DNA from 3 places in the Mesorhizobium sp. P2_E9 genome. Region 3 is predicted to be linked to each of the others. Evidence: predicted binding sites of a transcription regulator. Region 3 holds the regulator's gene; each other region holds the start of a gene.
The links. Region 3 encodes LexA, which represses DNA repair genes until DNA is damaged. Its sites were predicted from a motif close to TGTTCNNNNTGTGTTCNG; they were not measured.
Positions count from the first base shown of each region.

Region 1 (7,435 bases), on a different contig from region 3:
CGACCGGCCAAGCCATGTCTTCCTGACCCGCGACGACAAGTTGGTCGACACGCTTGCAGGCTCGATCAAGGCGGCGGTCGGCAAGCAGCCGACGCTGTCGACCTCCGGCGGCACATCGGATGCGCGCTTCATCAAGGATTACTGCCCGGTGGTCGAGTTCGGCCTGGTCGGCAAGACCATGCACATGGTCGACGAGCGCGTCGCCATCGCCGATCTCGAAACGCTGACGCGGATCTACCAGCGCTTCATCGAAGACTGGTTCGGACAGGGCTGAGCAGCATGCTTACGGCGGACGAGACCCAAGCTTCGCTGACCGGCGCCTGGCGACTGATGCTCGGCAAGACCGACGGCCTGCGCCTGCTCGACCTTTCGGCCGACGGCTTCTGGAATTCCTTTTTCGCCATCGTCGTTGCCGCGCCGGCGCTGATCGTCGGCTGGGTCGGCATCGCCAACGAGATCGGCGATCCCGACGCCTTCGTCGGCCGTTTCGGCATGCTGATGCGCCTGGCGACGGTCGATATCGGTTCCTGGGTGCTGCCGCTGATCGCGCTCGCTCTGGTCGCGCCGCGCGCTGGCATTGGCGGGCGCTTCGTCCACTATGTCGTCGCCAGCAACTGGGCCTCGGCCATCACCGCTTGGCTGATGCTGCCTTCGGCGCTGATCAGGCTTTTCCTGTCCTCGGCGAGCCAGGTCTCAAGCCTTGTGTCGCTGCTGCTGTTTGCCCTGTCGATGGGGCTGACCTGGCGCATGACCAACGCCACGATCGGCAAGGGCCCGGCAGTCGGCACCGCCGTTTTCGCCGGCATGTTCATCGCTTCGTTATTGGTGCTGTTCGGGTTGCAGATGCTGCTTGGCATCACCGTCCCCGACGATATCGGGGCTCAGAGCCTTTCCGGACTGTCCCCGGGGTAAAACCTCCAAACTCTATTCGGATAGAGCCTTCGTCTCTATTCCGAATAAAGCCTCCGGACTTTATTCAGGGATAATCGACGCCAATGAGAAAAAGCCCGTCGGGCGGCGCCACCTGGCCGCAGGCGGCGCGGTCGCGTGCTTCGAGCGCCGCCTTGAGGTCGGCCTCGGTCCAGCCGCCATCGCCGACGCGCTTGAGCGAGCCGACCATGGAGCGCACCTGATTGTGCAGGAAAGAGCGCGCCGAAGCCCTCACTTCGATCAGGTCACCGTGCCGGCTCACATCGAGCCGCTCCAGCGTCCGGACCGGACTGTTGGCCTGGCACTGGGTCGAACGGAAGGTGGTGAAGTCATGCCGGCCAAGCAGGATCTTCGCCGCGTCATGCATGGCGCCGGCGTCGAGCCGCTTAGGCACCCACCACACCTTGCCCTTGTCCAGGGCCGCGGGCGCGCGGCGGTTGAGGATGCGGTAGAGATAGTGCCGGCCGGTGGCCGAGAAGCGCGCGTCGAAATCGTCCGGGACGATTGTCGCCTTGAGGATGGCGACATGCGCGCCGGCCGCCTGCAGATGGGCGTTGACGGCGTCGCGCACCTTGTCTTCGGGCCATGCCTTGGCAAGGTCGACATGCGCCACCTGGGCGGTCGCATGCACGCCGGCATCGGTGCGGCCGGCGGCGCGCAGCCGCACCGCCTCGCCGCAGAATTTCTCGATCGCCTGCTCGATCACCTGCTGCACCGAAGGCTGATCGGCCTGGTGCTGCCAGCCGGCAAACAGGCTGCCGTCATATTCGATGTCGAGGCGAAAACGCGGCATGCCGGGCGGCTATACGCTCTTGCCTAGGCGGCGAGAGCGGTGAAGGCCGAGGCGTAGACCAACTTGCCGGCCTCCGGAGCGTCGCCCCAGGTCAGCGCCTGCAGCGCCTCGCCTTGGTATTCGCTCTCGAACTTTTCGGCACGCGCATGGCTGTAGCCGAAACGGCCGTAATAGGCCGGGTCGCCCAGAACCACGGCCAGCGTCTCGCCGGCGTCCCTGAGACGGATATGCGCCTCGCGGATCAGTGCGCCGCCGATGCCGCTGCCATGGAACGAAGGTTCCACCGCCAGCGGCGCCAGCGCCACGGCCGCAAAGCTCTTGCCGCCGGTCTGGACGTACAGCCGCGAAAACAGGATGTGGCCGACGACCTGGCCGTCTTCTTCCGCCACCAGTTCGACGACGGCGTCGCCGCCGGTGACCAGCGCGTCGACCAGCCCGGCCTCCGCCTGCTGGCCGAAAGCGTGTTCCTCGACGAGGCGAATGGCCTCGCGATCCCGCGGCGTCGCCGCGCGTATCGACATCATGCTCATGAGAACTTCATTCCTTTTACGATCTTGGCTCCGCGCAGGAATTCCGACGCGGCGGCGGGCTTTCCGCCCGCACGTTGAACTTCGACCAGCCTGACCGCGCCTGCCCCGCAGGCGACCGTCAGCCGGTCATCGAGAATTCCTCCCGACTCGCCCAAATCGTCCGGAAGCGACAAGCCTTCGGACAGCGTCGAGCGAAGCAGTTTCAGCCGTTCCATCCGGCCGCCAATGTCAATTTCGGACCAGGCGCCGGGAAAGGGCGACAGGCCACGAAGGTGGTTGTGGACCTCGGCCGCAGGCCGCGTCCAGTCCACATGCGTCTCGGATTTATCGATTTTTCTGGCGTAAGTCACCCCTTCCGCCGCTTGCGCGGTAAATGTCAGGGTGTTTCTTTCCAGCCGCGCCAGCGCTTCCGCCATCAGGGCAGCACCGACACTCATCAACCGATCATGCAGATCGCCGGCTGTCATATCGGGTTCGATGGCGCATTTTTCAAGCAATCCCACCGGTCCGGTGTCCAGGCCCTCTTCCATGCGCATCACCATCATGCCGCTTTCCAGGTCTCCAGCCATGATGGCGCGCTGGATGGGGGCGGCACCGCGCCAGCGCGGCAAAAGCGACGCATGGCCGTTTATGCAGCCAAGCCGGGGGGCGTCGAGTATGGCCTTCGGCAGCAGCAAACCATAGGCGACGACCACGGCGATATCGGCCCGCAGGTCGCTGAAAGCGGCTTGCTCGGCTTCGCCCTTGAGGGATGTTGGCGTCCGCACCTCGATGCTCAGCCGTTGGGCCTCGCGCTGCACCGGTGACGGCGTCAGTTCCAGCCCGCGCCGGCCGGCGGCCCGCGGCGGCTGCGTATAGACGGCCGAAATCTCATGTCCGGCTTCGGCGATGGCGCGTAGCGTCGGCACCGAAAACTCCGGCGTGCCCATGAAGATGACGCGAAGGGGCATTTTCCCCTATCCCACCAGCTTGCCCGGCGCCTTGTCCTTGGCGAGCTTCTTGAATTTCTTCACCACCATGTCGCGCTTGAGCTTCGAGATGTGGTCGATGAACAGCACGCCGTTGAGATGGTCGATCTCATGCTGCAGGCAGGTCGCCATCAGGCCCTCGGCCTCCATCTCCTGCAGCTTGCCGTCGCGGTCGAGGTATTTCACGCGCACGGAAGCCGGGCGTTCGACCTCGGCGTAATAGTCGGGGATCGACAGGCAGCCTTCCTCGTAGACGGAGCGCGCCTCGGCGCTGCTCAGCACCTCCGGGTTGATGAAGACATGCGGCGCCGGCGTTTCGTCTTCCTTGGCGAGGTCGATCACCAGCATGCGCACGGGCTCGCCGATCTGGATTGCCGCCAGCCCGATGCCGGGCGCGTCATACATGGTCGCCAGCATGTCGTCGGCCAGTTTGCGCAAAGGTGCGTCGACGCGTTCCACCGGCTTGGAAAGCTGGCGCAGGATGGGATCGGGAAGGATGATGAGCGGCTTGATCGGCATGGCGTCCCACGTAAGACGTCCAGCGAAAAGCGTCAACCGGGGCATCTAAGCCGTGTTCTTGTTTTGATCTGTGCGATCAGGCCGAATCGGCTATGCTGTCCACATGAATGATCTGAGTAGCATCCTTTCGCAGCCTGTCGCCCGGCTTGGCGCCTCGACAATCACGCTCGGCCACGCGCTGGCCTTCGGCGCCTTGCTGTTTCTCGGCCTGTTCGTGGCGCTGGTCATCGCGTTGTGGCGGTCGGCCAAGGCGCGCGCTGTCGCTGCCGCGGAAGCCGCCGACCATGCCCGCGACGCGGAGGCACGGATGGCCGGCATATTGCAAAGCCAGGCCGAAATGCAGGGCCGCATGGGCGCCATCGCCGAAGTGTTTGGGGCGCGTCAGGCCGAGCTGACGCAGTCGATCGGCCAGCGGCTCGACGCCATGACCGGCCGGCTCGGCCAGACCATGACCGAGCAGACCAAGTCCACGCATGAGAGCCTGGCCAAACTGCAGGAGCGGCTGGCGATCATCGATGTCGCGCAAGGCAATATCCAGTCGCTCGCCGGCCAGGTCGTGCAGCTGCAGGCGATCCTTTCCAACAAGCAGACGCGCGGCGCCTTCGGCCAGTCGCGTATGGAGGCGATTGTCGCCGACGGCCTGCCGATGGGCGCATACGAATTCCAGGCGACACTGTCGAATGGCAGCCGGCCGGATTGCCTGGTGAAGATGCCGAACGGCGCGCCGTCGTTGGCCATCGACGCCAAGTTTCCGCTGGAAGCCTGGAATGCCATCCGCGCCGCCGATGGCGCCGACCTGCAGAAGGTCGCCTCGCAGGCCTTCCGCCGCGACATCGAGATCCATGTCCGCGATATCTCGGAAAAATATCTGATCCAGGGCGAGACGCAGGACACCGCCTTCATGTTCGTGCCGTCGGAATCGGTGTTCGCCGAGATCCACGAGAATTTCGAGGCGATCGTTCACAAGGCGCACCGCGCCCGCGTCGTCATCGTCTCGCCATCGCTGCTGATGCTGTCGATCCAGGTCATCCAGGCGATCCTCAAGGATGCCCGCATGCGCGAACAGGCGCATCTGATCCAGGGCGAGGTGATCCGGCTGATGGAGGATGTCGCGCGTGTCGACGAGCGCGTGCGCAAACTGCAGGTCCATTTCGGCCAGTCGGCCAAGGACATCGACGACATCCTCGTCTCGACATCGAAGGTGACCAAGCGCGGCCAGAAGATCGAGGCGCTGGAGTTCGGCGTGCAGCCCGATGGCGATGCCACCCCGGAGACACCGTCACGGGCACCGGCCAAACTTGACCCCAGCCCGCGCGTTGCCGATTCAAAGACCGGGCAGCTCAGGCTGCGGGTCGTCGAAGGCGACGACTGAACCCGTTTCGACGCGGTGCGTTTTAGGCCACAGCCACGATGACATGTGCCTGAATTTTGGCAGCGACCGCACCGCTGCCATGTCTGGCCGCAATCGCGGCCGCGGCATAGTCCGTTGCGGCGTCGAGTTTGCCCGGATCCCGGCCCTCGATTTCGGTGCGGAGCACGGTTCCCTGGCAATAAGCAACGGCCGGAATGCGCGGCGAGGGCGCACGGCTTTGTTCGGCTCTCGTCTCGATCGCTACGCCGGAGAAACCTGCCTCGTCAAGGTCGCTGCGGATCAATGCCGTATCGTGGTAGCCGTGCGGCGTGCGGGCCAGAAAGCGTGGCGGATCGTTCGGAAAAATCCTGGCCAGGGCATTGGTCACATCATCGGCAAACACATTCTCTTCGATGCGATCCCAAACATTGAACAGAAAATGGCCGCCGGGCTTCAGCACCCGCCTTGCTTCGCGGTAGGCGGAGGGGCGGCTGGGAAAGAACATCGCGCCGAACTGGCAGCAAACCAGATCGAAGGCCGCATCTTCAAATGGCAGCGCCATGGCATCGGCCTGGCGCCATTGGATGCGACTGTCGGGCGCTTGACGCGAAGCGGCGTAGTCGAGCATCGGCTGGTTGAGGTCGGTCACGACATAGCTTGCGTCGGGGGAGAGTTTTGGCGCCAAGGCGCGGGTGACGACCCCGGTGCCCGCGGCGACCTCCAGGATGGCGCTGGGCGATAAGGACGCGGCTCTGCGTGCAAGGTCTGCGGCGAACGGCTCGAAAATCAACGGCACCATATAGCGGTCGTAATTTTCCGGGATCGAGCCGGCAAACAACTTGTCCGTTTCCAACATCGCTATCACCCGCCCGTTTGATGGCGAGCCAGGCTAGCACATAATTGCTTGTCTGGGCGGCTTTCGACCGAGAGGCAGCTGCTACTGCTCTTCCACGATCCTGGTGGCCTCGAATTCAGGCAGCCAGTGCAGCGCCGAGCGATGCCAGTATTGCGTCTGCGGGACCAGTTCGTCGCGCTGACGCGCCGTGCCGACCCGGATGCCGTAAACCTTTGGCCCGTCGCCGACCGACGTCGCATAGAGATGCGAACCGCACTCGCCGCAAAAGCCCTGGGCGCGCTTGGCGCCACTGGCTCCGGTCTTGATATACACCTTGGGTGTGCCCTTGGTGATCCGGTAGTTCTCCTCCGGCACCCGCACCGAGACGCGAAAGGCCGTGCCCGTCAGTTGCTGGCAGTCCGTGCAATGACAGATCGAGGTCTTGGCCGGGTCGACTTCCGCTTCGTAGGTGATGGCGCCGCAATGGCACCCGCCATCGATCTTCATGGTTGCTCCTCCAAAAATCCACTGACTGATCTTAGCGGAGCAAGGCGCCGGAGCAACGGTGCACCTCTGGTCCAGGACTAGTTGGACGCGGCTTCGATCAGCTTTCGCCGCTGCTCCCAGGTGCCTGTGGTCTGCGGCTTGACGAACAGCCGCGTGATCTCCGGCATCTCCTGTTTCAACCGGGCCTCGATGCGCTCGACACAGGCTTCGATCTCCGGCGCCGTCAGATGGTCCTCGAACTCGATGCTCAAGCCGGCAACGATCTCTTGCGGTCCCATGTGGACGGTCAGCACGCCGTTCGCCCGCTGCACCGCCGGATCCTGCTGGGCGATCGCCAGCACCTTTTCCTGCACCTCGAGTGAAGCCGGCTCACCGATGAGCAAGCCCTTGCTTTCACGGGCCAGGAAAATCGCCGTCGCGCCGAGGATCAGCCCGATGCCGATCGAGGCGGCGCCATCGAGCTCCGGCATCTCCAGCAGTTCCGCCGCCAATATGCCGGCAAAGGCGACGATCAGGCCGAGAAGCGCCGCACTGTCCTCGAACAGCACGGTATAGACGCTCGGATCCTTGCTCGATTGCACGGCCTGCAGCCAGCCCTGCTTGCCCTTCTGTTGGCGAAATTCCTTCAGCGCCACCATCCAGGAGCTGCCTTCGAACAGGAAGGACAGGCCGAGGACGATATAGTTCACCTTGACGTTGGCGACCGGTTCCGGCGCCATGATGTGGACGATGCCCTCATAGAGCGACACGCCGGCGCCCAGCGCGAAGACCAGCAGGGCAACGATGAAGCTCCAGAAGTAAAGTTCGCGGCCGTGGCCGAGCGGATGCGTGCGGTCGGCCGGGCGCGCGGCCCGGTGCATGCCGTAGAGCAGCAGGCCGCCATTGCCGGTATCGACCAGCGAATGCACGCCTTCCGACAGCATCGCCGAGCTGCCGGTGAAGAAGGCGGCGGCGAATTTGGTCAGCGCGATCGCCAGATTGCCGGCGAGCGCCGCGTAGATA
Region 1 covers NZ_JBFUET010000009.1:2,840-10,274, reverse strand. The annotation lists gene dapE (succinyl-diaminopimelate desuccinylase) at 1-274, shown strand, start outside; gene AC1D05_RS16510 (transporter) at 280-912, shown strand; gene truA (tRNA pseudouridine(38-40) synthase TruA) at 977-1,723, opposite strand; gene AC1D05_RS16500 (GNAT family N-acetyltransferase) at 1,747-2,253, opposite strand; gene fmt (methionyl-tRNA formyltransferase) at 2,250-3,203, opposite strand; gene def (peptide deformylase) at 3,210-3,740, opposite strand; gene AC1D05_RS16485 (DNA recombination protein RmuC) at 3,844-5,112, shown strand; gene AC1D05_RS16480 (class I SAM-dependent methyltransferase) at 5,135-5,947, opposite strand; gene AC1D05_RS16475 (GFA family protein) at 6,029-6,433, opposite strand; gene AC1D05_RS16470 (cation diffusion facilitator family transporter) at 6,511-7,435, opposite strand, start outside.
Region 1: a site for LexA is predicted at 3,794-3,811, ahead of AC1D05_RS16485 (DNA recombination protein RmuC). Genes of this name have one in related genera too.

Region 2 (7,435 bases), on a different contig from region 3:
ATCGCGACGGGCACGATGTCGCACCTCTCTAATTGATTGATTTTATTGCCTAAAATACATGGCAATGAACTTCCGCCCGTGGCTTGACGGGCGCAACCCCTCTAACTATGTTGCCGGCGACTTTAGAAGCGGACGGACGGTGACGGTCTGACCGGGCAGGGGGGTTGCGATGGCCGACAAGAATGGGCCAGACGGAACCGGAGAAACCGGCCGCGGCAATCAGCATGAAACCGGCATCCGCGACGACGATCTTGAGCGACGTCGGCGTGAACTTGAAGCATCGCTTGCGACAAGGCTGCCGAACCGGCTCGAGGGGAAAGACGACGCGAAAGCGGGCAGTGCGGCCGGATATGGCCAGGCGGTCAAACTCTCCAGTGAATTTATCGCTGGCGTGGTGGTGGGCGCCGGCATCGGCTGGATCATCGACCGTATGGCGGGGACATCGCCGTGGGGTCTGATCGTTTTCCTGCTGCTTGGTTTTGGCGCCGGCGTGCTCAATGTCATGCGTTCAGCGGGCGTTGTGGCAGAATTCGGACAGGGCGATAAATCGCGCTCTGGCCGGGACGACAGGAAATAGCCGCCCTTACGCGGCAATGGTAATTAGGCCGTACGCGGCATTGACGGGGTTAGAACGTGGCAGCTGACAAGGTCGATCCGATCCACCAGTTCCATATCATCAAGCTGGTTCCGATTAACATCGGCGGCTACGACCTGTCCTTCACAAATTCGGCACTGTTCATGGTCGCGACCGTGGTTGTCGCGGCTGCGTTCCTGTTCCTGACGACGTCGAGCCGCAGCCTGGTTCCCGGCCGGCTGCAGTCGATCTCCGAAATGGCCTACGAATTCGTCGGCAACATGTTGCGCGATGCCGCCGGCACGCAGGGCATGAAGTTCTTCCCGTTCGTGTTCTCGCTGTTCATGTTCGTGCTGGTCGCCAACCTGCTCGGCCTGTTCCCCTATTTCTTCACCATCACCAGCCACATCATCGTCACCTTCGGCCTCGCCGCCCTGGTGATCGGAACCGTGGTGGTCTATGGCTTCATGAAGCACGGTCTCGGTTTCCTGAAGCTGTTCGTGCCGCATGGCGTGCCGGTGTTCCTGCTGCCGCTGGTGGTGCTGATCGAAGTCATCTCCTTCGTGTCGCGCCCGGTCAGCCTCTCGGTTCGTCTGTTCGCCAACATGCTTGCCGGCCACATTACGCTGAAGGTGTTCTCGGGCTTCGTCGTCAGCCTCTCCGCGCTCGGCGCGGTCGGTGTCGCGGGCTCGATCCTGCCGCTGGCGATGGCGGTGGCGCTGACGGCGCTTGAATTGCTGGTCGCCTTCCTGCAGGCCTACGTCTTCGCGGTGTTGACCTGCATGTATCTCAACGACGCCCTGCATCCCGGGCACTAGGCCTAAGAGTTTCCGGCCCAAGAGTTTTCCAACATTGGCGCCGGATGGAATACCAACGGAATTTTCAGATCCAAAGGAGTTGAACAAATGGACGCAGAAGCAGCAAAGTACATCGGCGCCGGCATCGCTTGCCTGGGCATGGGTGGCGCGGGCATTGGCCTGGGCAACATCTTCGGCAGCTACCTCTCGGGCGCGCTGCGCAACCCGTCGGCTGCTGACGGCCAGTTCGGCCGCCTGATCTTTGGCTTCGCCGTGACCGAAGCTCTGGGCATCTTCTCGCTTCTCATCGCGCTGCTGGCCCTGTTCGGCTGAGCTTTGGGAAGATTGGACAGGCCGGCCGCGCAAGCGGCGGGCCTGATATCTGGGGATAGTCCATGTTCGTGACATCTGCCTTCGCGCAAGAGTCCGCGCCTGCCGCCGATACCAGCCATGCCGCGACCGGAGGCGACACGCACTCCGCCACCGGCGTGCCTGCGGAGGCGCACGGCACGTTTCCGCCATTCGATCCTGCGACGTATCCGTCGCAGCTTCTGTGGCTGGCGATCACTTTCGGGCTGTTCTACCTCTTCCTGAAGCGGGTCGTGATGCCGCGCGTTGGCGGCATCATCGATGTCCGCAACGATCGCATCAGCCAGGATCTCGATCAGGCGAGCAAGCTGAAGGGCGAGGCCGACGCCGCCGTTGCTGCTTACGAGCAGGAACTGGCGGAAGCCAAGAAGAACGCTAATTCGATCGGCCAGCAGGCCGCCGATGCTGCCAAGACGGAAGCTGAGACCGCTCGCAAGAAGGTCGAAGCCGCACTCGACGAGAAGCTTGGCGAGGCCGAGGCACGCATTGCTTCCATCAAGGCCAACGCCATGAAGGAAGTCGGTGGCATTGCCGAGGGCGCTGCTTCGGAAATCGTCGAGGCATTGGTCGGCGGCGGCAAGGCCAGCAAGGCCGAGATCGCGGCCGCGGTCAAATCCGTGGCCCGGTGAGGAGCGCATTATGGACGCCACATCTCTCGCAACGCTCTGGGCCACGATTGCCCTGATCATCTTCCTGGGCGTCGCCATCTACATCAAGGTGCCTGGCATGATCGCCAAGGCACTCGACGCCCGCGCCGCCAGGATCAGCAGTGAGCTCGAAGAAGCCCGCAAGCTGCGTGACGAGGCCCGGCAACTGCTCGGCCAGTACAAGAAGAAGCGCAAGGAAGCCGAGCAGGAGGCTGCCGACATCGTCGCGGCCGCCAAGCGCGAAGCCGAAATGCTCGCCGCCGATGCGCATAAGAAGTCCGAGGACTATGTCGCCCGGCGCACCGCGCTTGCCGAACAGAAGATCGGTCAGGCTGAGCGTGACGCGGTCGCCGAAGTCCGTGCTAGCGCCGTCGACATCGCCGTCGAGGCCGCCCGCGCATTGCTGGCCGCCAAGGTCGACGTCAAGGCCGGAGCCGACCTGTTCAAGGCATCGCTCGCGGATGTGAAGGCGAAGCTCAACTGAGCTACAACATTTGAAAATCAAAAAGCCGCCCGGGCAACCTGGCGGCTTTTTTGTTGGGGCGCTGAAGCCGCCAAGCTCCGAGAGATAACGATGGCGCTCAGTCCAGCCCGGCCAAGCCCTCTTCCTCAACCACCTCAGCCCCGCCAAGCCTGAATGGCGCAAACGATACGCGGTGCAGTCGTGCCACCGGGCCATGCGCCTCGATCGCCGTGCGGTGGCGGGCCGTGGCGTAGCCCATATGGACCTCGAAACCGTAGCGGTCGTGGTGGTTGCCGCAGCCGCACATCATGCGGTCGCGCATCACCTTGGCGACGATCGAGGCGGCAGCGATCGACTGCGAGCGCTGGTCGCCCTTGATCAGCGCGCGCCCGTCGCACGGCAGTCCCGGCGGCACGTCGCGTCCGTCGGCAAGCGCGAGCTTCGGCCGAACCGACAGTCCGACCAAAGCGCGGCGCATCGCCTCGAGGCTCGCCTTCAGGATGTTGCTGCCGTCTATGCCCTCGGCGCTGATCGAGGCCATCGAAACCGCCTGTGCGGAGCCCAGAATGCGCAGGAACAGCGCCTCGCGCTGCAAATGGCTGAGACGTTTGGAATCGTCGAGGCCTTCGGGGATGTTGGCGGGGTCGAGCACAACAGCTGCGGCGACCACCGGCCCGGCCAGCGGGCCGCGGCCAGCCTCGTCCATCCCAGCGACCGGCCACAGCCCGTCGGCCATCGCCTTCGTCTCGAAGGAGAAATCGGGTTTCTCGACGATTTCGAAGAGAAGCGGAGAATCGGAACGCGCGCGAGCCATGTTGCGGCGAGGTTCGCATCGGCTCCGATTCTCCGCAAGTCCCTCCGGGTCGGGTGGGGCGCCGGACCGGGAGGGCACCGTCTGCAGGCCGGGGCAGGCCGGACGGGATTTCTTGCCGTGGCAGGTCAAACCGCCACGGCGAATTTTCAGAGCAGCATCAGCTGTTCCTGGTCTTTTCCAGCCGCGACGAACTGGTCGGTGCGCAGCGTGCGCCGTTCGGCATTGAGGCCGAGCCGCTTGGCGGTGATCTCGAAGCGCCGGCCGATCTGCCAGGCGTAGGGTCCGGCGCCCTTCATGCGCTTGCCCCATTCCGAATCGTAATCCTTGCCGTCGCGCATCGAGCGGATCAGCGACATGACGTGGCGATAGCGGTCGGGATAGTGGCGCAGCAGCCAGTCCTTGAAGATCGGGCTGACCTCCAGAGGCAGGCGCAGCACGACATAACCCGCCTCGCGTGCGCCGGCCGCATGCGCCGAATCGAGGATCCGTTCCATTTCCTGGTCGGTGAGGCCGGGGATGATCGGCGCCACCATGACCGAAGCCGGGATGCCGGCATCCGAGAGCTGCCGGATCGCCTCCAGCCGCTTGGTCGGTGTCGACGCACGGGGCTCCATGGTGCGCGCCAGCATGCGGTCCATCGTCGTCACCGACAGCGCCACCTTGGCCAGCCCACGCTCGGCCATGCGCGACAATATGTCGATGTCGCGCGTCACCAGGGCGGACTTGGTGACGATGCCGACCGGATGGCCACGCGCTTCCAGCACTTCGAGGATCTCGCGCATGATCCGGTATTGTTTCTCGATCGGTTGGTAGGGATCGGTGTTGGTGCCGATGGCGATGGTGCGCGGCTGGTAGCCGTCCTTCGACAGCTCCTTGTCGAGCAGCCGCGCCGCATCCGGCTTGGCGAACAGCTTGGATTCGAAATCCAGGCCCGGCGACAGGCCCATGAAGGCGTGCGTCGGCCGCGCGAAGCAATAGACGCAGCCGTGTTCGCAGCCGCGATAGGGGTTGATCGACCGGTCGAAGGAGATGTCGGGCGATTCGTTGCGGGTGATGATGGTGCGCGGCTTTTCCACCTGCACCTCGGTCTTGAACGGCGGCAGCTCTTCCAGCGAACTCCAGCCGTCGTCGAAGACATGCCGGCTGACAGGTTCGAACCTGCCGGACGGATTGATGCCCGCCGACCGGCCGCGATTGCGGTCCGGACGGATGCGCATGCCACTCTGCTCGATCATCGCATTGGCCATCTCGGCGCGTCCTGCTCCGAAGGCTGCAATGTCGGCGCGCACGATCGGTTCCATCTTGGCCCGCTCCCAGGGACTGTCCATGTTGTGTCGAATCGCTCTGCTCATGAAATTATTCCTATTTTGCCGATGAGAACAAAGCAAGAACTTTTTATGCTGCGCCGCAAAAACTGGCGCTGTGCGCGGCTTTCCGCTATTCGGCTAAACATGCTCAGTGTTCTCATCGAAACACGCAATGACGAGGAGGCTCTCGCCCGTACGCTCGCCTCGCTGATTGGCGGCGCGGTGGAGGGCGTGGTGCGCGAGGTCGTCGTCTGTGATGCCGGTTCCACCGACCAGACGCATCATGTCGCCGAGCATGCCGGCTGCCACTATGTGGCAAGCGGCGGTATCGCCGCCGGCATAAGGCAGGCCAAGGGTGACTGGCTGCTGCTGCTGGAGCCGGGCGCGCGGCTGGTGGAAGGCTGGATTGAAGCGGTCGTCGTCCACACGGGCAGGCAAACCATGGCGGCGCGATTCTCTCGGGCGCGCGGCAGCCGCACGCCGTTCCTAGCTCGGGTCTTTTCAGGAAATCGTGCGCTCGCCGATGGGCTGGTGATCAGCAAACGGCAAGCCGCGTCCTTGTCGAAGAGCGCCGGCAGCGCCGAGGCGCTGGCGCGTGGCCTGGCGACAAAGAGGCTCGACGCCGAGATCTGGGTGGCGCCGCCGAAGCAGCAGCACCGCGCACCGAAGTGATTTTTTGCAACTGCTCTGTCCATTGTGCATTGCACAAAATCTGACGTGGGGTTAGCCTTCCTCTGAAGCGGGTGAATGGGTTTGGGTCATGCGAGTGGTGAACACCGATGCGGCATCGGGTGTCACGCTCATAGAAGAGGACCCGATGAACCTTTCAACCCCTGACAAATCCGGTGCTGCCAGTCTCGAGGCCATTGCGCGCAATGGCAGCCTGCTGCGGCGCATTGCCGTGCGCATTCCGACCTATCTCACGGACCTTCGCGAAAACCCTGCCTGGCTGCCGATGTTCATGCTGGCGCGCACCATGCCTGGGCGCCGCATGCACTGGCTCGGTGCAAAACGCGCCCGTTTGGCCGCCGATGCCGGGGATACGATGTTTACCGATGTCGAGCGGGCGGCGGTGGTCGATGCGCTGCGTTCCGACGGCCTGTTTTCAGGCCTGGTCCTGCCTTCGGAAATTCATCAGGAGATCGCGGATTTCGCGGGACGTACGCCTTGCTTCGGCAATTTCGACCGCCGTCTGGAGTTCATGCCGGGCGACCATGCGCAGGCCGAGAAACGCCTGGGCCGCTCGCTGCTCAGCGGGCATTATTTCGAGCGCATCCTCGACTGTCCGGCGGCACTCGCCATACAGCGCGATCCGCTGCTTCTCGACGTCGCCGCGCACTACCTCGGCGGCCAGGCGAAACTGATCACGACACGCGTCTGGTGGAGCTTTCCGACCGGCGAGGCCTCGGACGCCGACAAGAACCTCGCCTCGCTCGGCAAGTATCATTTCGACCTCGACGACTGGCGCATGCTGAAGTTCTTCTTCTACCTCAAGCCTGTCGACGCCGACACAGGTCCGCATGTCTATGTCAGGGGCAGCCATAACAGGCGCGCCATAAAGCATCAGCTCACCCTGCTGGTCGGTCATCCCGCCCAGGAGGTGCTGGACGTCTATGGCGAGCAGAGCCCGGTGACGCTGACTGGAGAGGCTGGCCTCGGCTTCGTCGAGGACCCGTTCGGGTTCCACATGGGCACCGTGCCGGCGCGCACGCCGCGGCTGATGATGGAAGTCGGCTTCGGTGTTTCGCGCCCCTCGCGCCGGCGCTTTCACGGCGAGCCGGTCATCCGCTGAGCGAGATCAGTCGAAACGCATCTCGACCGGCATCCAGCGAAGGCGGCGCCTGGCCTGGCGTTGCTCTCTGCTTTCCCTGTCGAAGTCGACAGGGATCGGTTCACGCTTGAACGCCCTTTGCTCATCCAGCGCGTTGATGGTGACGATTGCCCTCGCATCGTCCTCTCCGGCGATTACATCGTCTCCGGCGATTGCAGCGACATAGACGCCGCATTCCCCGCAGATCAGATAGTCGGCCGTCCTCAGCCCGAACCGGTATTTCCGCAATCGCTCGGCGTCCTTCACCAAAATGATCAGCCTGCCGTCCGGATCGGCGACGGCGCGCGAGCCGTGTTTGACACAGAACGCGCATTGGCAGGCACGGATTTCGATTTGCGAGGGATCGAACTCGGTTGAAAATCGAAGGCGTATGTTGCCGCAATGGCATCCGCCGGTATGCTCGGTCATCGCATCTTCCTTGTCGGGATCGGCTATTGCCCTTCCACGAGAAGGTACTTGCTCCGGCATCCGGTTTGGAATGGCGTTTGGAAGGCGCCGGTGCCGTTCCACCTGGCAAACGCGGCATGAAACCGGGGCTTTGCCTCGGCTCTTACGGATTCGACGTTCCGCGCCGCAGATGCTCGTCCAGGCGCGGCATGATCTCGACGAAATTGCAGGGCATATGGCGGTAAT
Region 2 covers NZ_JBFUET010000002.1:11,288-18,722, reverse strand. The annotation lists gene AC1D05_RS03385 (AtpZ/AtpI family protein) at 170-577, shown strand; gene AC1D05_RS03380 (F0F1 ATP synthase subunit A) at 634-1,392, shown strand; gene AC1D05_RS03375 (F0F1 ATP synthase subunit C) at 1,480-1,704, shown strand; gene AC1D05_RS03370 (F0F1 ATP synthase subunit B) at 1,767-2,369, shown strand; gene AC1D05_RS03365 (F0F1 ATP synthase subunit B) at 2,380-2,871, shown strand; gene AC1D05_RS03360 (ribonuclease HII) at 2,969-3,664, opposite strand; gene AC1D05_RS03355 (PA0069 family radical SAM protein) at 3,811-4,965, opposite strand; gene AC1D05_RS03350 (glycosyltransferase) at 5,116-5,643, shown strand; gene AC1D05_RS03345 (hypothetical protein) at 5,789-6,763, shown strand; gene AC1D05_RS03340 (GFA family protein) at 6,770-7,210, opposite strand; gene moaB (molybdenum cofactor biosynthesis protein B) at 7,353-7,435, opposite strand, start outside.
Region 2: a site for LexA is predicted at 5,040-5,057, ahead of AC1D05_RS03355 (PA0069 family radical SAM protein). Genes of this name have one in related genera too.

Region 3 (7,435 bases):
TGGGAAGGCGCGCGGATGAAGTGCGCTGCGTAAAATCGCTTAGCACGTCCCGGCGAAGCTGCTGGCCTCATTGCCAGGTTTGTTTCGGGCATTGAAAGGTGGGATGTTTTGAAGTTCATTGCGCAGTATGGGGGGTGCGATGACCAGAATAGTTGCGCTTATTGCTTTGCTGACTTTGTGTGGGTGTCAAACCGCGACGACGGAGCGGTTTGAACAAACTCTGAAGACCTGGATAGGCGCGCCGGAAAGCGAGTTCATCAGTTCGTTCGGCGTACCGGACGCCACCTATTCGGTCGGCAAGGATAAATATCTGTCATATCGTCACAAGATGGTCGGTTCGACCAGTGGGGTGGCGCCATCCTATACTTCGACCGTCATCGGGAACACGATCTATACGAGCTCTTCTGGCGGCATCGCGCCCAGTGTCTATACAATGTGGTGCACGATAGATTGGCGTATCTCCGGCGGGATCGTCAGATCATACCGCTTCGCAGGCAATGAATGCCGTCAGTAGGCTGAATGGTCGAGAAGCGGTAACTCGCCTTCCCGGACCACGCGCAGAAATTAGGCATGGTCGCGCGGACTTTAGCGCTTTGCGCGTTCATGTAGCATAGGAGGTCTAGGGGGCAGACCCGATGGCTGGACGAGGCTGGGGCTCGGATCAAGGCGAGGACGCTGTTGTCGGCGTCAGCGAACGGTCTCTGTTTGCGACGCCTCTGACGACCCCATCGCCACTGTCGCCCCTTGTGCCGGGCTCCAGTAAGCCAGCGTTGCCGGCGAATGGTCCAGCGCCAATTCCGTCCACCGAGACAGGCCGGATCGTGCGTGTGCGCCGGCAACTGGGCCGGATTTCACTGCCTCGTCTGCGCCACAGCGTGGCTATCGCGGCGGAGCTGGAACTTGATCGGGGCATCGCCTTCCTGCTGGTGCCGGTCTGTCTGGCCGCTGGAGCGATCGGCTATTATTCGCTGGCAGTGGAGCCTGATTTTGCAAGGCCTGTCGCGGTCGTCGTGCTGATGGCGATCTGCGCGCTTGCTTCGCGCTCCTGGCCGAAAACCCATCTGGGCTTCATGGCGGCATTGTTGTGCGCGCTTGGCCTGCTTGCCGCCAAGGTCGAGACATGGCGGGCGGGTACCCAGATGCTGGGTTCGGAAATATCGACACAACTGACCGGCCGCGTCGTCTCGCTGGAGCAGATGGAGACCGGCCGCACCCGGCTGACCATAGACGTGACATCCACCGCGCGGCCGAAACTGCGCTATGCGCCGGAAAGGGTCCGGCTTTCGGCGCGCAATATCCCGGCGGAAATGACTGCCGGCTCCCTGGTCACCGGCTACGCCAAACTGTTGCCGCCGACCGGCCCGGTGCGGCCGGACAGCTATGATTTCTCCTTCGACAGCTATTTCGCCGGCATCGGCGGCAGCGGCTTCTTTCTCGGCAATCCAAAGCTTGTCTCCGCCGCCGACGACGAGATGCCGCTCTCGGCCCGGCTTTTCTCCGGGATAGAAAATGCCCGCGAAGCGATCGCCGACCATATCAGGGCCACGGTCGGCGGTGCTGAAGGCGAGATCGCGGCAGCGCTGATCGTTGGTGTCCGCGCAGGCATTCCCGACGAAATCAACGAAGCGATGCGGCGCACCGGCATCTATCACATCATCTCTATTTCCGGACTGCATATGGCGCTTGTCGCCGGCACCATTATGGGTCTGCTGCGCGGCGCCTTCGCGCTGTTTCCGGATTTTTCAGCGCGGCGTCCGGTGAAGAAATACGCTGCTGCCGCAGCGCTGGTCTCGATCGCCGCCTATCTCGTCATTTCCGGCGTCGTCGTTGCCGCCGAGCGCAGCTTCATCATGCTGGCGGTGATGCTGATTGCCGTCCTGTTCGATCGCGCGGCGCTGACCATGCGCAATCTGGCGATCTCGGCGATCGCCGTCATCGTGGTGTCGCCGCATGAGGTCGTCGGCCCGAGCTTCCAGATGTCGTTTGCCGCGACCGCGGCATTGGTTGGCGCCTATGCCGGCTGGGCGGATCATCGTGCGGGAAAGGCAAGACCGCCACCGCCAAAGCGGTCCCTGCCAAGCTTTCTCACGCGGAAATTCCTGCTGGCGGCTGGCGGCTTGGCCATGACCTCCATCATTGCCGGCTGCGCCACGGCGCTGTTTGCCATCTGGCATTTCCAGCGGGTGTCGCCGCTCAGCCTGTTCGCCAATCTGGCTGTCATGCCGATCGTGTCAGTCGTGATGTTCCTGGCCGTTGCCAGCGCGTTGCTGATGCCGTTCGGATTGGATGCGCCATCCCTTTACCTGATGGGCAAAGGCCTGACGGCGATGATCGCGATATCGGCGTGGATATCGGAACGCTCTCCGGTCGATGCGGTCGGGCTGATCTCGCAGCAATCCGTCTTGCTGGTGACCATCGCCCTGGTCATCGCGACGATGGCGACGACCTGGCTGCGGCTCGCAGCACTGCCATTCGTACTTGCCGGCCTGTTGACGGTGTCGGATACGCGAACGCCGGATGTCTTGATCTCCGAAGATGCGCGGCTGGTCGCGCTGCCGATCGGTGGCGGCGAACTCGCGGTCAGCCGGGCGCGTCCGAATGAATTCACCGTCGACAATTGGAAACGCGCGCTGACATCCGAAACCATCGTCGTGCCGGAGATGTTCAACAAGGCGGAGGGCCAATTCGACATTGCCGATGCCGTCAATCTGCCACCGGGAGCGCCGTTCTATTGCACGGACGGCGTCTGTCTCGCCCGGCACCCGTCCGGCGCGATCATCGCGCATGTCGAAGACCGCAAGGACACCTGGAAGGCCTGCGGTTTCGCCGATTTGATCGTCGTCAATGACGCAACGGGCTATGACGCCTGCCACAATCCGCTGGTTCTCGTCGTCACCAAACGGCAGCTCGCCCGCAAGGGCAGTGCTGCCGTCTTCTTCGACCGTCAATCAGCGACCGGTCCGCCAATCGTCAGCTTCGCGGTGGACGGGCCGTATCGGCCCTGGCATGCGCAGCGAAAATTTTCACGTGAGGCGAGGGGGCTGGCGCCCTGGCGCAAACCCGAAAAGCCAGCTGCCGTTCCTGGTCAGTAGCGCCGGATCAGCCCGACGAGCTTGCCTTGTACCTTGACCCTGTCGGGGCCGAAGATACGCGTCTCATAGGCCGGATTGGCGGCTTCGAGCGCGATCGAGGCACCCTTTCGGCGAAACCGCTTCAGCGTCGCTTCCTCTTCATCCACGAGCGCCACGATGATCTCGCCAGGCTGGGCGGTATCGGCGTTGCGGATGATGACGGTATCGCCATCGAAGATGCCGGCCTCGATCATCGAGTCGCCCTTGACCTCCAGCGCATAGTGCTCACCACCCATGATCATGTCCGGCGGCACCGAGATCGAATGCGTCTGATGCTGGATGGCATCGATCGGCACACCGGCGGCGATACGCCCCATCACTGGGATCGACACGGCGGAAACCACGTCGTCGTCATTGCCGGCCGCGGGCAAGCGCGACGATGCCGGCTTGATCTGACGGCCAAGGCCGCCCTGACCGAGGCTGCCCTGGATGACGCTTGGCGAGAATTTCTTTGCCGCGTTGAGGCCGGGCGCTATCGAATCCGGCAGCCGCAGCACTTCCAGCGCGCGTGCCCGGTTGGGTAGCCGGCGGATGAAACCGCGTTCCTCCAGCGCCGTGATCAGGCGATGGATCCCTGACTTGGAGGCGAGATCGAGCGCTTCCTTCATCTCGTCGAAGGAGGGCGGAATGCCGCTTTCCTTCAACCGTTCATGAATGAACATCAAGAGTTCATGTTGCTTACGCGTTAGCATGGCAGCCCCCAAGGCTTGAACAAAAGGTCTGAACCAGAATCGAAAAACAAACCCAGAACAAACACTATCTGTTCCAGTTGTGTTCTGCAACCGTTTAAAGTTTAGTGAATTTGTTAAGACGTCTGAAATTATTTGGCGCCTGGCAGCGGGCCGTGTCCGACGTCTGCCTGCCGCCGCAGTGCGCCCGTTGGCTTTGAAATTGTTTTGGTTAATGGCCTGTGGCCTATCCTGTTCCGAGGTCTGGCATCAGTTGCCGATACGGCTCGATGAGAGGTTTTTCGCCCTTTCACCGATCATTGACCTGCCGTGAACGAAACGAAGCCAAAACGCCAACTTGACCGAGAAATTGCCATACTGGCTTTGGTCCATGGTCCTCGTTGCGCTACCGCTTGTTTATGCTGCCGTCGCCGGCATGGACATAGACATGCAGCGTATAACCAATGTGGGCGATCATCAGGGTTTTCGCGCGCTCGACGTCGCGATCGAGCGCCGCTTCCATGAGCGCGGTGTGGTGTTCGATTGCGACCGCCTGGCGCAGCGCTTCCACGGCTTCCTCGTAACCATGCTGCAGGCCGGCGGCCGCCCGCAGCGTTGGCGCTAGACCGAGAAAACGGTGATGGCGACGCAACTGATCCGCGATCGTGGAATGGAAGGTCAGCAGCCAGGGTGATGCTGCCCCGCTGAGCAGGGCGGCGTGGAAAGCCTCGTGCTTTTCATCCCATTCGTCGACCACAGCGTCGGATGGATCGTCGACCGCGGTCTTGCAACGCGACAGCCGGTAATGCGCGGCGACGACGGCGTTTTCCCAATCGTGGCCACCTTTCTCGATCGATTCCTGGAGCAGTGGCAGGTCGACGACACACCTGGCGCGCGACAGGTCTTCCAATTCGATGCGCGAAACCGGAGCGACGGCAAAGCCACGATTGCTGATGGAAGTCACCAGGCGCTCCGCCTCCAGTCGCGACAGCGCTTCGCGCAACGGTGTCCAGCCAATGCCATAGCTGTTGCGCAGCGTACTGAGCTTGAGCGGCGCGCCGGGCCGCAGACGGGTCGTGAGGATATCGCGACGCAGCAGCCTGTAGGCCGCTTCCGTCTTCGAGAGTCCTTCATCCGGCATCGTTGTCCCATCCTTAGGCTGCCACCCCAAACGATTATATATGAAAGCCTTCCATGGCGTAAATTATATATAATGTTTGACAGGGTCTGGCCGACTGCCCATGATCGGCCAGCCGATTTCACCTGACGTGTTCATCTGGGCGCGCCTCTGCGCGAAGGACAATCGATCATGAATGCAACGCTTGATCTCGCAGCAGTCGAAGCCATGGATGCAGCGGATCCGCTGCGCGCCATGCGCGACCGGTTCGTTCTACCGGAAGGTGTGATCTATCTCGACGGCAATTCGCTGGGCGCCGCGGCACCCACCGTCTTCAATGAGCTGCAGAAGGCGGCGACGCAGGAGTGGGCGCAGGACCTGATCCGCGCCTGGAACACCGCCGGCTGGTTCGATATGCCGGTCGCGCTTGGCGACCAGCTCGGCCGTCTGATCGGCGCTGAGGTCGGCCAGACGGTGGTCTGCGATACGACCTCGATCAACATCTACAAGGTGCTGCACGCCGCACTCAACATGCGGCCGGACCGCTCGGTCATCGTTGCCGAGGGCGACAGCTTTCCAACCGATCTCTATATGGCCGAAGGCGTGGCCTCGACGCGGCCGGGCACGGTGCTGCGGCTCGAAGGCGTCGATGCATCAACCATAGAAGAGCTGATCGACGAGCGCGTCGCGGTCATCCTGGTCAACCACGTCAATTACAAATCCGGACAGTTGCGTGACATGGCCGCGCTGACGCGCAAGGCCCATCAGGCTGGCGCGCTGATCGTCTGGGATCTCTGCCACACGGCCGGCGCCTTGCCGGTCGAGCTCGACAGCGCCAATGCCGATTTCGCCATCGGCTGCACCTACAAATATCTCAATGGCGGCCCGGGCGCGCCCGCCTTCGTCTATGCCGCTACACGCCATCACGACGATGTCCATCAGCCGCTGAGCGGCTGGTGGGGCCATGCGCGGCCGTTCGCTTTCGAACAGGGTTTTGCTGCCGGCGTCGGTATCCGCAGGTTCCTGTGTGGAACCCAGCCGATGTTGTCGATGCGAGCGCTGAAGGGCGCGCTGGATATCTGGGACGATGTCGACATGGCAGAGGTGCGCAAGAAGAGCATCGCCTTGACCGACCTGTTCATCCAGCTCGTCGAAACCAGATGCGGCGCCTACGGTCTCGAACTCGAAAGCCCGCGCGACGGCAATGCGCGCGGCAGCCAGGTGTCGTTCCTGCACCCGCATGGCTACCAGGTGATGCGGGCCTTGATCGAGCGCGGCGTGATCGGCGATTTCCGCGCGCCGTCGACCATCCGCTTCGGCTTCACGCCGCTTTATGTCGGCTACAGGGACGTCTGGCATGCGGTCGAGGTGCTGGAGGATATCCTGCGCACCGGCGCCTGGCAGGACGCCCGCTTCGCCGTCAAGACGGCGGTGACCTGAGAAAACTATAGCCGGGTGCGAACCGTCCACAGTTCGGGAAACAGCACGACCTCGAGCATCTTCTTCAGATAGGACGCGCCTGACGTGCCGCCGGTACCGCGCTTCAGGCCGATGATGCGTTCGACCGTGGTGACGTGGTTGAAGCGCCAGCGGCGGAAATAGTCCTCGAAATCGACCAGCTTTTCGGCCAGCTCGTAGAACATCCAGTAGCGCTGCGGGTCGCGATAAATGGTCTGCCAGGCGACCAGGACCTCTTCATTCTCTGTGCGCGTCTCACGCCAGTCCGTGCGCCTGGCATCGGCACCGATGTCGAACCCGTTGCGTGCCAAAAGCAGCAGTGCTTCATCGTAAAGCGACGGTTCCGCCAGGATCGCCTCCAGCTTGCCGCTCAGGTCCGGCCGATGCTTGTGCGGCCCGAGCATTGCGAGGTTGCGGTTGCCGGCCATGAACTCGATGGCGCGGTACTGCCAGGACTGGAAGCCCGAGGACTGGCCGAGCGCATCGCGGAACTCGGTGTATTCGCTTGGTGTCATCGTGCGCAGCACGTCCCAGGCGTTGTTGAGCTGCTCGAAGATGCGGGCGACGCGTGACAGCATCTTGAAGCTCGGCTCGAGCTGATCGGCGCGGATGGAGCGGATGGCAGCGCCGATCTCATGCAAAGCGAGCTTCATCCAGAGTTCCGAGGTCTGGTGCTGGATGATGAACAGCATCTCGTCATGCGCCGACGATAGCGGCGTCTGAGCCTCCAGGACTTTTTCCAGGTGCAGATAGTCGCTGTAGGACATGCGTTCCTTGAACGACATCTGTGCGCCTTCGGACGCCGGATCGTAGGGCTCGCTCAATTGATTTTCTCCGTGCGCAACCGGAAGCGCTGGATCTTGCCGGTCTGGGTCTTGGGCAAAGCGGCGATGAATTTGACCGAGCGCGGATATTTGTAGGGCGCGATCGTCGCCTTGACGTGGTCCTGCAGGCGCTTGACGGTCAGCGCATCCGGTGCCACGCCCTGCACAAGCACGACATGCGCCTCGACGATCTGGCCGCGTTCGCCATCCTCGGCGCCGATGACCGCGCATTCGGCG
Region 3 covers NZ_JBFUET010000004.1:362,515-369,949, forward strand. The annotation lists gene AC1D05_RS10130 (hypothetical protein) at 140-514, shown strand; gene AC1D05_RS10135 (ComEC/Rec2 family competence protein) at 636-3,092, shown strand; gene lexA (transcriptional repressor LexA) at 3,086-3,823, opposite strand; gene AC1D05_RS10145 (GntR family transcriptional regulator) at 4,206-4,940, opposite strand; gene kynU (kynureninase) at 5,109-6,356, shown strand; gene kynA (tryptophan 2,3-dioxygenase) at 6,362-7,198, opposite strand; gene AC1D05_RS10160 (AMP-binding protein) at 7,195-7,435, opposite strand, start outside.